3 regions of the Thalassospira sp. GO-4 genome follow, and region 1 is predicted to be linked to each of the others. Evidence: predicted binding sites of a transcription regulator. Region 1 holds the regulator's gene; each other region holds the start of a gene.
The links. The regulator PhoB, encoded in region 1, activates phosphate uptake and scavenging genes when phosphate is short. The targets are predictions, from matches to a motif close to TNTCATAAAACTGTCA.
Positions count from the first base shown of each region.

Region 2: phnC (phosphonate ABC transporter ATP-binding protein) is a predicted target of PhoB. The motif match lies at 1,768-1,783, and genes of this name have one in related genera.
Region 3: M9H61_RS05160 (choice-of-anchor I family protein) is a predicted target of PhoB. The motif match lies at 1,812-1,827, and genes of this name have one in related genera.

Region 1 covers NZ_CP097807.1:3,601,680-3,605,895, reverse strand. The annotation lists gene M9H61_RS16505 (cation:proton antiporter) at 1-1,436, shown strand, start outside; gene phoB (phosphate regulon transcriptional regulator PhoB) at 1,553-2,251, opposite strand; gene phoU (phosphate signaling complex protein PhoU) at 2,269-2,991, opposite strand; gene pstB (phosphate ABC transporter ATP-binding protein PstB) at 3,014-3,817, opposite strand; gene pstA (phosphate ABC transporter permease PstA) at 3,819-4,216, opposite strand, start outside.
Region 2 covers NZ_CP097807.1:2,599,987-2,604,202, forward strand. The annotation lists gene phnD (phosphonate ABC transporter substrate-binding protein) at 1-779, opposite strand, end outside; gene phnC (phosphonate ABC transporter ATP-binding protein) at 848-1,693, opposite strand; gene M9H61_RS12040 (Ldh family oxidoreductase) at 1,990-2,985, opposite strand; gene M9H61_RS12045 (META domain-containing protein) at 3,204-3,665, shown strand; gene M9H61_RS12050 (BCCT family transporter) at 3,762-4,216, opposite strand, start outside.
Region 3 covers NZ_CP097807.1:1,074,554-1,078,769, forward strand. The annotation lists gene M9H61_RS05160 (choice-of-anchor I family protein) at 142-1,737, opposite strand; gene M9H61_RS05165 (NAD(P)/FAD-dependent oxidoreductase) at 1,921-2,928, shown strand; gene M9H61_RS05170 (DUF2256 domain-containing protein) at 2,947-3,141, shown strand; gene M9H61_RS05175 (DUF3253 domain-containing protein) at 3,138-3,422, shown strand; gene pgi (glucose-6-phosphate isomerase) at 3,426-4,216, opposite strand, start outside.

The DNA of each region.
Region 1 (4,216 bases):
AAAACCCGGAACTGTTTGCGATTGGGACCCTGTTCGTTGTTCTTGCCGCCAGCACCCTGACCGAGGTTTCCGGACTTTCGATGGCACTTGGCGCGTTCATTGCCGGTGTAATGCTGGCCGAAACCGAATTCCGCCATCAGATCGAAGCCGATATCGCGCCATTCCGTGGCGTTTTCCTGTCGCTGTTCTTTATGTCGGTCGGGATGTCGGTCAATGCCAATGTTGTCTATGAACAGTTTGGCAGTGTGCTGCTGTGGCTGATTGCATTGCTTGTCATCAAGACGGCCGTTCTGTTTGTCTTGTCCTTGGCGATTCGGTTTGAACGGGGTTCGGCCCTTCGTGTTGCGATGAGCCTGGCAGCAGGCGGTGAATTTGCATTCGTCATGTTTGCACTGGCGGCCCAGAATGGTGCAATTCCGCGCGATCTTGCCGCGATGCTGATCCCGGTGGTTGCCTTGTCGATGGCATTGACACCGACCCTGATCAATCTTGGCCACCGGATCGAGGAAAAGCTGCATCCCAAGGAAGACGACCAGCTTGGCCCGATCTCGGATGAAACCGAAGGCATCCACCAGCATGTTCTGGTCATCGGCAGCGGACGTGTCGGCAGGGTTCTGGCGCGTCTTTTGAAAACCCGCGATATTCCGTTCATTGTTCTCGACAGTGATGCCCAACAGGTTTCGCGCGGCCGTGCAGAGGGGCTCCCCGTATTCTTTGCCGATGGGTCACGCCCGGAAACATTCCGCGCCGCCCACACCGATGAAGCGCGCATCGCGGTTGTTGCCATGGGTAACCCGCATGCAACCGAAAAGACCGTTGCGCTTCTACGTCAGCATTATCCGCATCTCAAGATCTTTGCCCGCGCCCAGGACATCACCCATATCGGTCCGCTGTCGCGCAGCGGGGCCGATGCGGCAATTCCCGAAGTACTGGAAACCGGCCTTCGGCTTTCGGATCATGTGCTGTCGGCCTGCGACGTGCCACAAGAAGACATTGATGCCGAAATCGCCAAGTTCCGGCGCGCTGACATGCTGTTGATGAACGAACTGGCACCAAGGACCCAGCGCAAAAAGGCCCCGGAACCGGCACAAGCAGCACCGGCATCAGAAGTCGCACCAGCGACAACACCATCTGCGGCACCTGCATCCGCGGCATCTGCATCCCCGGCGACCGCGAAGACAACAAAGGCATCCGGCACGGCTGCGCAAACCGCCAAAACCAAACCGACGGCAAAGAAACCTGCGTCGCGTGCCACGCCAAAGAAAACAACCGGGCGCAAGGTTGCGACAAAACCCGCCGCAACCAAAACAACGTCGGGCAAAACCACATCGGGCAAAAAAGCAGCGCCCCGCAAACCGGCGACAGAGACTGCGCCATCAGACAAGCCGGCAACATCCCGGTCAGGCCGCACCACACGTGGCAAAGCTAAAGACTAGCTAAATGCAAAACCCCCGCGGCCTGTGGCAACGGGGGTTTTGTTTGATCTGAGTGTCAGAATTTTTTCAGACGCGCCTAGCAACGAGCCCGCAGTCCGGCCTTGTGGCCGGATCAATCAGGCCGCAGTTTCCGAATCCAGCGCATAGCCGGCTGCCCGAACCGTCCGGATGATATCGCGGGTACCTTTGACATCATTCAGGGCCTTCCGCAGGCGGCGGATATGCACATCAACCGTACGGGTTTCGACATAAATGTTCGGTCCCCAAACAGCATTCAAAAGCTGCTCGCGGGAGAAAACACGCCCCGGATGTTCAAGGAAGTAGCGCAGAAGACGAAATTCGGTCGGACCAAGGTGGATGGCCTTGCCATTGCGGCTGACGCGATGGGCGGCAAGATCCATTTCGATATCGGAATAGACCAACTGCCCTTGTGGTTGCGCCGGACCGGATCGGCGCAGAAGTGCGCGAATACGTGCCAGCAACTCGCCAATCGCGAACGGTTTGGTGACATAGTCATCAGCACCGGTATCAAGCCCGCGAATGCGATCCCCTTCTTCGCCACGCGCAGTCACCATGATGACCGGCAAATCGCGGCTTTCGGGCTTGCGGCGGATCTGACGGCAAACCTCGATCCCCGACATGACCGGCAACATCCAGTCCAGAAGGACAAGATCAACATGCGTTTCAGCAAGAATTTTCAACGCTTCGTCACCGTCACCGGCTTCGACAACCTGCATCCCCTCACGTTCGAGGTTGTAGCGCAACATGGTTACGATTGCAGCTTCGTCCTCGACGATAAGAACCGTTGGGTCCATCTTCCTATGCTCCAGTGTCACTCATTCGGTTCGACAACAGCAAAGTTCGCTGCATCATTTTTTGGCCGGTCGATTGCCGGCAGGTCTTCGCCCTTGATCCGGTAATAGATCGTTTCGGCGATATTGGTGGCATGATCGCCAATACGTTCGATGTTCTTGGCGATGAACAGCATGTGGGTCGATGCCGTAATGTTGCGCGGATCTTCCATCATGTAGGTCAGCAATTCGCGGAACAGCGAATTGTACATGTCGTCGACTTCCTGATCGCGCGCCCAGACGCGTTCCGCCTTTTCGGCGTCACCTTCGATATAGGCGTCGAGAACATCCTTGATGATTTCCTGGGCCAGCTTGCCCATATTAGGGATCACCTGGACCGGACGGATCGGCGGGATCTGGTTCAGGACCTGGGCACGTTTGGCAATGTTCTTGGCCAAATCACCAATACGCTCAAGATCATTGGACAGCTTAAGCGCCGTCACGACCTGACGCAGGTCATCAGCCATCGGCTGGCGCAGGGCCAGAAGACGGACCGCAAAATCCTGCACTTCCTGTTCAAGAACATCGATACGATGGTCTGAAAGAATGACTTTTTCAGCCAGTTCCGAGTCACGCTTTACAATAGAGCGGATCGCAGAGATCAGCTGACTTTCTGCAAGCCCGCCCATCTGCGAGATGATGTTGTTCAGACGGGTCAGTTCCTCGTCGAACGAACTCACGATATGTGTTTTGTCGTCAGCCATTTATGCGTTCTCCTCGTATCGCTTAACCAAAGCGACCGGTAATGTAACCCTTGGTGCGGTCGTCTTTCGGGTTGGTGAAGATCTGATCGGTTTCACCAACTTCTACCAGCTTGCCAAGGTGGAAAAATGCGGTCCGCTGCGATACACGCGCAGCCTGCTGCATGGAGTGCGTCACGATCACGATCGTGTAGTTCGAACGCAGTTCGTCAATCAGCTCTTCGACCTTTGCCGTTGCGATCGGATCAAGTGCCGAGCACGGCTCGTCCATCAGAATGACTTCTGGGCTGACCGCAACCGCACGTGCGATGCAAAGACGCTGCTGCTGACCACCCGAAAGACCGGTAGCCGGGGATTGCAGGCGATCTTTGACTTCCTTGAGAAGACCGGCACGCTCAAGCGAGGTCATGACAATTTCATCAAGTTCGTCACGCGAATTGACCAGCCCATGAATGCGCGGGCCATAGGCCACGTTGTCATAGATCGATTTCGGGAACGGGTTCGGTTTCTGGAACACCATCCCGATACGTGCGCGCAGCTGAACAACGTCGATCCGCTTGTCATAGATATCGCGGCCATCAAGGGTCACCTTGCCATTGATGGTCACACCATCAATCGTGTCGTTCATGCGGTTCATGCACCGCAGGAAGGTCGACTTGCCACAACCCGACGGGCCGATCAAAGCGGTAACCTGACGTTCGACGATATCCAGATTGACATCGAACAGCGCCTGATTGTCGCTATAGAAAAGATTAAGGTCACGTGCCGTCATTTTCGGGCTTGCGACCGACGGCTCTGCCGTCATTGCGCTCTGGGATACAGCAGCCATTTTACCACTTCCGTTCAAATTTTTTGCGCAGATACACAGCCAGTCCATTCATCAGGATCAGGAAGGCCAGCAACACCATAATCGCTGCCGAGGTTTTCTCGACAAAGGCACGTTCCGGGCTGTCTGCCCACAGATAGATCTGGACCGGTAGAACCGTTGCCGGATCAAGTGCACCACCCGGGATATCAACGATGAAGGCAACCATGCCAATCATCAAAAGCGGTGCCGTTTCACCAAGTGCCTGTGCCATCCCAATGATCGTCCCGGTCAGAATGCCCGGCATCGCCAGCGGCAGCACATGGTGGGTTACGGTCTGAACCGGCGAGGCACCAAGACCAAGGGCCGCCTGGCGGATTGACGGCGGAACCGCCTTGATCGCTGCACGCGACGCAATGATGA
Region 2 (4,216 bases), 1.0 Mb from region 1:
TATCCAAGGAAGAAGGCCTTGATTTCGGACTTCAGTTCGCGCGACAGGTCCTTGCGGTAAACCATCGGGTCAGACGGGATCAGCGGCGAGGTCCAGATCACTTTGACCTTTTCGGTGATTTCCGGCTTGTTCATTTCGGTACGTGCGAGCTGCTCGGAATTGTTGGCAGCAACATCAACCTGCTTGTTGGCGGTCGCCATCAGGTTGGTTTCGTGGTTCGCATTGCGAACGGTCTTGAAGCAATCCTTCGGATCAACACCGTTCTGCGCAAAAACGTAATAGGTCGGAACCAGGAAGCCCGAGGTCGAGTTCGGATCACCGATACCGAAATTGAGCGAGCCATCACATTTCAGCATGTCGGCAAGGGTATTGAGCTTGTCGTTATCAGCCTGGGTGATGATGTGGGAATAATATCCGTTCGAACCATCGGATTTGGACGTCTGAACGAAAACTTCACCACCAGCACGGTCAACGGCTTCCATCGCCGACTTGTTGCCGAACCAGCCAACATGAACCTTGCCAAAACGCATGCCTTCGATGATGCCGGCATAGTCCGGGGCAAAGAATGCCTCGATCTCTTTGCCGAGCGCTTTTTCCATGTCATCGATCATCGGCTGCCACTGGGCTTTGAGGTTCGAGCTCGACTCAGTCGAGATGAAGCCGAAAACCAGTTTTTCCGGATCCTGCTCGAGCGGCTTGTACTCAACATCAGCAGCAGCAATGCCCGATGCCAGCAAGGTTGCAGCCAGTGCTGCAGATGCAATTGTCTTGGCGATCATAAGAAGTCCCCTGTCAAATATGAATTGGACGTGTGTCGATGAGGTAAGGCAGTCAAAACGTGACCCGGCTAGCTTGTCGCGATGGCCAGATCCTTTTTCGCAACCGGCTCAATCGCGGGACGTGTTTCATCCCCGGAACCATCTGCAAAAAGCTCGGAAGAATATTCGCCATACAATTCGCGCAGGAATTCCGGCGTCAACTGGGTCGAGGGCCCGTCAAATACGACAGCACCATCACGCATGGCGATGGTGCGTTTGCAATAGTCTTTTGCGTAGTCAACCTGATGAAGGGACACGATCACGGTCACGTTGTCTTCACGGTTCACACGATCAAGGGTATTCATCACCTTGCGCGAGGATGCCGGATCAAGCGACGCGATCGGCTCATCTGCAAGAATAAGACGCGCACCCTGGGTGATGGTCCGCGCAATTGCTGCGCGCTGTTGCTGCCCGCCGGAAAGATTGCGGGCCTTTTTGGTCGCATGCGCATCAATACCGACACGATGCAATGCGGCCATGGCACGCATTTTTTCGGATTTGGTAAACAGGCCAAGTGATCCGCGCCAGGCCGGGACGCGCCCCAAAAGCCCCATCAGCACATTGGTCAAAACCGACAGGCGGCTGACCAGATTGAATTGCTGGAAAACCACACCGATTTCTGCGCGCACCTTGCGGGCGCCGCGCGAAATCTTGCCATTTTCCTGAATTGTTTCGCCAAACACGACGATCTTGCCGCCGTCGCGATCACCACGCAGCAATCCGGCAACATGGCGGATCAATGTTGATTTTCCCGAACCGGAAGCGCCGATAAGCGCAACCATTTCGCCTTCCCGCACCTGTAACTTCACATTTTTCAGTGCGCGTTTGTCACGGGTAAAGCTTTTGTTCAGCCCAGAAATATCTACAACCAGCATCAAGAAATCGCCTGCATGTGTTTCGCTGGATGACGAAGCTACGCATGAATGGCGACTCTACGGTGACACTGATGTTACAGTTCGATGATTACGGTGCTCTGTTTACGCCAACAACAATCAAACTTGTCTATACATCAAATGTATTTTCAGTAATTTCAAAAATATATCGATGCAGATAAATCATATTTAAAATGATAATCTAAAAACAGGAAAATAAATCAGCATATCTCAAAACAAAAATTTACATATGTGCCATGACTGTGCAGATTTTCATTAAAAATATATCGTTATTTATTTTACGTGATTGCTTGGATTGCGAACATCACATCATCTTCGATTTCAAGGCCGTCCACCTCAGCAATGGCGCGCGCTGATTTCCCGCGCCGTCCCGGAAGACGTACACCGTCTTCGGCGGCAATTTCATTAGCAATCGCAGCAAGATGATCCATGACACCGGCCCCGCCCGTCGAAGCCGGATCAATTGCAATGATCATTTGGCCCAAAGCAGGCGGCTTGCCCTTGTCATCAAACAGGGATGATGACTGATGACCGAATTGTGCCCCGGTGAGACCGGCTGCGAGAAGTTCGACCATCATTGCCAATGCTGCACCCTTGACGCCGCCAGCAGGGACCATGGTTCCATCCAGTGCCTTGACGGGATCGGTTGTCGGGTTCCCGTCCGTGTCAAATGCCCAGTCATCGGGAATTTCGACACCCTTTTGCTTTGCCGCCATGATTTTTCCGCGTGCGACTTTCGACAGAGCAAGGTCAATGATCACAGGATCGCCTGCACTTCCGACCGGCACCCCAAAAGCAATCGGGTTGGTCCCGAACATCGGGCGCCGACCGCCCCACGCCGCCATTGCCGCCGGGGCATTGGCGAACATCATCGCCGCCAAACCCTGTTCTGCAAGGCGTTCGACCGTCAGTCCCATAACACCGGCATGATGGGATTTAAAAATTGATGCAACAGCAATCCCCTGCTGGCGGACCATGTCAGGCAAATGATCCATCATCAAATCCAGCGCCGGATAAGCAAACCCGTATTGCGCATCAATCCGCAGGACACCCGGTGCCGACTTTTCCATTTGCGGCGTAGCATTGCCATCGACTTTTCCTGCGCGGGCCTGTGCGGAATAGGCCGGAACGCGCCGGAAACCGTGACCACCCTGTCCGGATGCTTCTGCGGCAACCAGCGCGGTCGTAACGGATGCTGCATTGTTCCGGCTGACATTGCAGCGCATCAAAGTATCGCAAACAAGCGTATGAGCATCTGACAGGGAAATTTTCATGATGGATATGACCTTGGGTAACAGCGGAAAACGCCATGGGCGGGATTGCTGTTACAATAAGCCGATGCCCGGTCAACAGGCAAAGGTGTTTTACCGTTTTCTTGCACTGCACATCATATGACCTGTCGGCGCAAACATCTGAAGTTGTGCTAAAATCCTGCCTTAAACTTTCGATACGTTTCATCTTCATCAGCCACAGCCAACACAGGGATAGTGACATGCGCACCACAAAACCGATCATGTTTTCCGCCGTCGCAATGACAGGCGCGCTGATTTTGTCTGCATGCAATACGACCGGACAGATGAATACCGGGGGTGCCTGGAAAAATGTCACGGGCAAGGACTGGCACCTAACCATGCTGTCCAATGGCGGACAGACATTTACATTTACACCGACATCGCCAATGCAACCCAGTGCTGTCTTTTCAGAGGATGGAAAGGTTAACGGGTCTTCGGGCTGCAACAGTTATTTTGGCACCTATGATCAGGATGGCAATCAACTGACATTTTCGCCACTCGGCGCGACCCGCAAGATGTGCCTTAATGGCGCGATGGCGATCGAGGCAGCTTTTAACAATGCGACAACTCAGGTCACGCACTGGAAACTTGGCAATGACCAACTGGTTCTGATTGACCGGGATGGCAAAACCATCATGACGTTTACAACCAAGGCCCCGTAAGCCAATAAACGGCTTGATGAACGCAAATAAAAAGGGCGCCGTTTGGCGCCCTTTTGTTGGTTCCAGCGATTTTTTCGATCGCTTTCAAACCGGAAATCAGTCGTCGGTTTTGGTTGCTTCGGATTTCGGACCGACTGCTGCCGGTTCGGTACGCAGCCCCTGAATGATCGAGAAGCAGGCCAATAACAGCACAATCGCAAACGGGAAGCCGGTTGATACGGCCATCGCCTGCAACGAGCCAAGCCCGCCACCCAACAGCAATGCGATCGCAACCAGTCCTTCGAAGGTGCACCAGAAAACACGCTGGGGAACCGGTGCATCAACCTTGCCGCCAGCAGTGATCGTATCGATCACAAGCGATCCTGAATCCGATGATGTCACAAAGAAAACAATCACCAGAATAATGCCCAAGAATGACGTGATCGCATGCATCGGCAATTGTTCAAGCATTGTGAACAGCTTGATCGGAAGACCGGCTTCGGCAATGGCAGTTACACCTTCGCTGACCATGTGAACGGCAGTACCGCCGAACGCCGTCATCCAGAAGACAC
Region 3 (4,216 bases), 2.0 Mb from region 1:
ATCGGTCATGTTCCTGACCGTGCGCGGAGTTTAGTCCATATTGCCTTCGGATTGAAACATTTTACCATGACCTGATCATAAAAGAAAAAGCCGGGCTGAACCCGGCTTTCCCTGTATCTGCCCGATACGTCTCATCGGGTTTTATTTCAGGTCATAGACCTTGGTGCTGCCCGATACTTCGGATGCAATCACCAGCATGGCATTCCCGGTCGGGCTGTCCTTGGCATCAACGAACTGCATGCCTTCGGGTGCCAGTTCGCCTGCGGTGTCAGCTTCGGGATTGCCCGAGAAACGGCGATCACTGTGATAGGTGACAAATTGCGGGTTGGCCGGATTGGTCAGATCATAGACCATAAAGCCACCCTGCCGTTCCAGTCCGATAAAGGCATAGGGAACGCCGTTGACATACCCCGCAGCAATGCCTTCGGGTTCCGGGCCTTTGTCGTCGGAACGATTGTCACGGCTGTAATTTTCGGTGTCCGAGGAATTAAAGACATTGGCATATTTCGCCGCCAGCACCTGCTCGAATGCATCACCGCTATCAAAGACCATCTCACCGCTGGCATTCAGAACCGAGAATGACCGCGCGCCATAGCTGTAAATAACGTCAACATCCCCGTCACCATCGGTGTCACCCTGTGCGGTTGTCGTTTTCAACCGGCCAAGATTTTCGTCTTTCTGAAGGGTGTCGGCATTCGGGAAGACAACCGGGTCAAGGGTCAGTTTGCCAACCCGGGTTTCTTCGCTGTAACCGTCATAGTCACGGGAATCGCCTTCGTTGGCGATCAGGATCCAGTCCTTGCCGCCAATTTCAATCGCATCAATGGTATCGGGCATATACATGCCCATCACCGGCCAGGTGCGGATATTGATCTTGCCGTCCTTGTCACTGGCATCAAAGGCATGAACCGAATGGTCCTTGAAACCAAGACCGGCCACATGTTTGACCGTCGCGGTTTCGATATCGATGATGGCGACTGCATTGTTTTCCTGAAGCGACACATAGGCGGTCCTGCTGTCACCTGAAACAGCAATGTATTCCGGCTCGATATCCTGGGCGACACTTGACGTACCCGGGTTGGATGTCCGCATCCCGTATGGCAGTTCCGCATCATTCAGGAACCTGAAGTCAACCGTGCGCACATCGGCATCGCTCAAACCATCGACACCACCGGCAATCGAAATGATTGAAACGCTGCCTTCCGGGTCGTTGCTGAATGCGTCATTGGGTTCGCCTTCATTGGCAACAAGGACGTATTTTCCATCGGGTGAAAACTTGATCATGTCGGGCAATGCACCGACTGTTACCGATGCGATAAAGTTGCCTTCGGTATCAAAAAACACCGCCTTGCCCGGGGCCTGCTTGTCTTCATTCTCGACCGCGACGGCAACAATCCCGTTTTTCACCGCAACACTGTTTGCGCCCTTGCCCCAGGTCGCAAGTTCAAGTGCGCCAAGCTTGGAAAGCTTGTCGGGGTTTGACATATCAAGGATATCAATCGCCTTGTCCGCGCCATTGACGACAAAGATGCGTTTGGACACCGGGTCAAATGCCGGGATTTCTGCGGCACCCTCATCGAGCATGCCGGTGCGATATTCGCCCATCGGCACAATCGTGATCGGATGTGCGCCCGCGTTGGCAACACTTTCGGTCATCATCGCGTGATCTGGTGCAGTACCGGCACAGGCCGTCAAAAGTACGGAAATAGCAGCAGTTGCCATCAATGAAGAACGCATAATTCCCCCTTGGTAAACGGTTCGACAGATCAGACAACCTGCTGATTTGTTGTAACGGTTTGATGACCCGGGCGTGACAGTTTCATAAATATCTTGTGGCAGTGACTGCTCCAACCCGCCCCGTCTTGCGTATCAGAATCAAACCGCTGAATTGTCGCAACACCACATCATCGGGGCTGTCAGATGAAAGCAATCCGCATCGCCATCATCGGCGCAGGCATGACCGGACTGAAAGCTGCAAGCACTTTGCACAAGGTCGGGATGGACATCACCGTCTTTGAAAAAAGCCGTGGTCTGGGCGGGCGACTGGCATCACGGCGAACCGATTTCGGTCATTTCAATCACGGTGCGCAATATGTTACCGCCCGGCATCCCGGTTTTGCCGCCTATCTGGAACAGGCCGCATCACATAACGCCGCCCAGAACTGGAAACCGAACCTGCATCATGGCGACATTCCCGCCATGCAAAGTGCCGGGAACCTTGCGCTTGATCACTGGTATCAAGGCGCGCCGCAAATGAACAAGCTGATCAGCCCGCTTGTCGATGCCTTTACCATTCACAAACAGCACCGCATCACCAGAATTGAACAGCTTGATCGAAAAAGCTTTGTCCTTCATGACGATCTGGACGGGGAATTCGGCCCGTTTGACGGGGTTATCGTAACGGCCCCTGCCCCGCAGACGGCTGAATTGTTGCGGCCACTTTCAGCGCGTTATGACGCGATTGGTGACGTGGTTACCGCGCCATGCTGGGCGGTGATGGCGGCCTTTGAACAGCCACTTCCGACGGCATTTGATGCCATGCTGCATCCATCCCCGGCAATTAGCTGGGCAGCACGCAGCACACAGTCAGATGATCTGTTCCATCGGCGCTGTCCCGACCCCTGGGTTCTTCATGCCAGTCCGCAATGGTCGCGCGACCATCTTGAAGATGACAAGGACCGCGTGATTGAAAACCTTCTGGCTGCCCTGCGCGATGTGAGTGGTGTCAAACTACCGCAATTGCATTCGGTGCAGGCCCATCGCTGGCGCTATGCGCGCACCGAACAGCCACTCGGTTCAAGCCATCTGAACGGTATGAACGGGCGCGTGATCGCCGCCGGGGACTGGTGTCTTGGTGCCCGGGTCGAAGCCGCATGGCGCAGCGGTCAGTCTGCCGCCCATGCTATGATTGAAACCCTGATCGGATAAGTACGACCCGGTAATGCCATGCCCCGCAATGCCAATGGATCATTCCGCGCCAAGGCGCATTTGCCGTCAAAGACATGCCTGTCCTGCGGTCGGCCATTTTTGTGGCGGCGCAAATGGAAAACCTGTTGGGAAGACGTCAAATACTGTTCCGACCGATGCCGCAACAGCCGTCCGCACAAAAGATCACCTGAGCATGATGGTGTTGGGTCATGATGGTTGATGATGTCGAAGAAACCCGGCCAACCTATGCGGTTTTGCGCCAAAGAATGCTGTCACTTGCCGCCCGGCGCGGTGCGGACAAATCCTTCTGCCCGTCCGAGGTCGCCCGATCATTTGGCAAAAACTGGACCGATCTGATGCCGCGCATTCATCAGGTGGCCGAACAGCTCTGCGCCGAACGGCTGCTTGAATATCAAAAGGGCGGTATCAGCCATGGCCAAAACCGCCCTTCCGGTGCCTATCGGCTTTGTCTGGTCCCCGATGACGGGAACTAGCAATCACCCGCGCAAAGCATGCAGACGCTTGATCAGGCCCGCTGTTGATGCGTCACGCGCACCGGCGTCTTCCTTGCCTTCGACCATCGGCAGCAACTCCTTGGCAAGCTGCTTGCCAAGTTCGACGCCCCACTGGTCATAGGAATTGACGTTCCAGATGACGCCCTGAACAAAGATTTTATGTTCATACATCGCCACCAAGCGGCCAAGGGTGAATGGATCAAGCTGCTTATACAGGATCATGGTGCTGGGCTTGTTCCCGGCAAATACCTTTTGCGGGGCAAGAACATCAATCTCGGCCGGGGAAAGGTCACTGCCCGCCAGTTCGGCCCGCACTTCATCCTCGGTCTTGCCACGCATCAATGCTTCGGCCTGCGCCAGACAGTTCGACACCAGCTTGTCGTGATGGTTGCCAAGCGGATGGAGCGCATTGGCCGCAACAATGAAATCAACCGGGATCAGTTCGGTGCCCTGATGGATCAGCTGATAAAACGCATGCTGGCCATTGGTGCCGGGCTCGCCCCAGATGATCGGTCCGGTTTCATAGGCAATCGCCTTGCCATCGCGGGTGACAGATTTGCCGTTACTTTCCATATCGGCCTGCTGCAAATAGGCTGGCAGCCGCGAAAGATGCTGATCATAAGGCAGGATGGCCTGGCTCGATGCGCCCAGAACATTGCGATACCACACCCCGATCAGGGCCAGGATCATCGGAATGTTGGTTTCCACCGGTGCGGTTTTGAAATGGTTATCCATTGATTGCGCACCGCGCAGAAGGTCCTCGAACTTGTCAT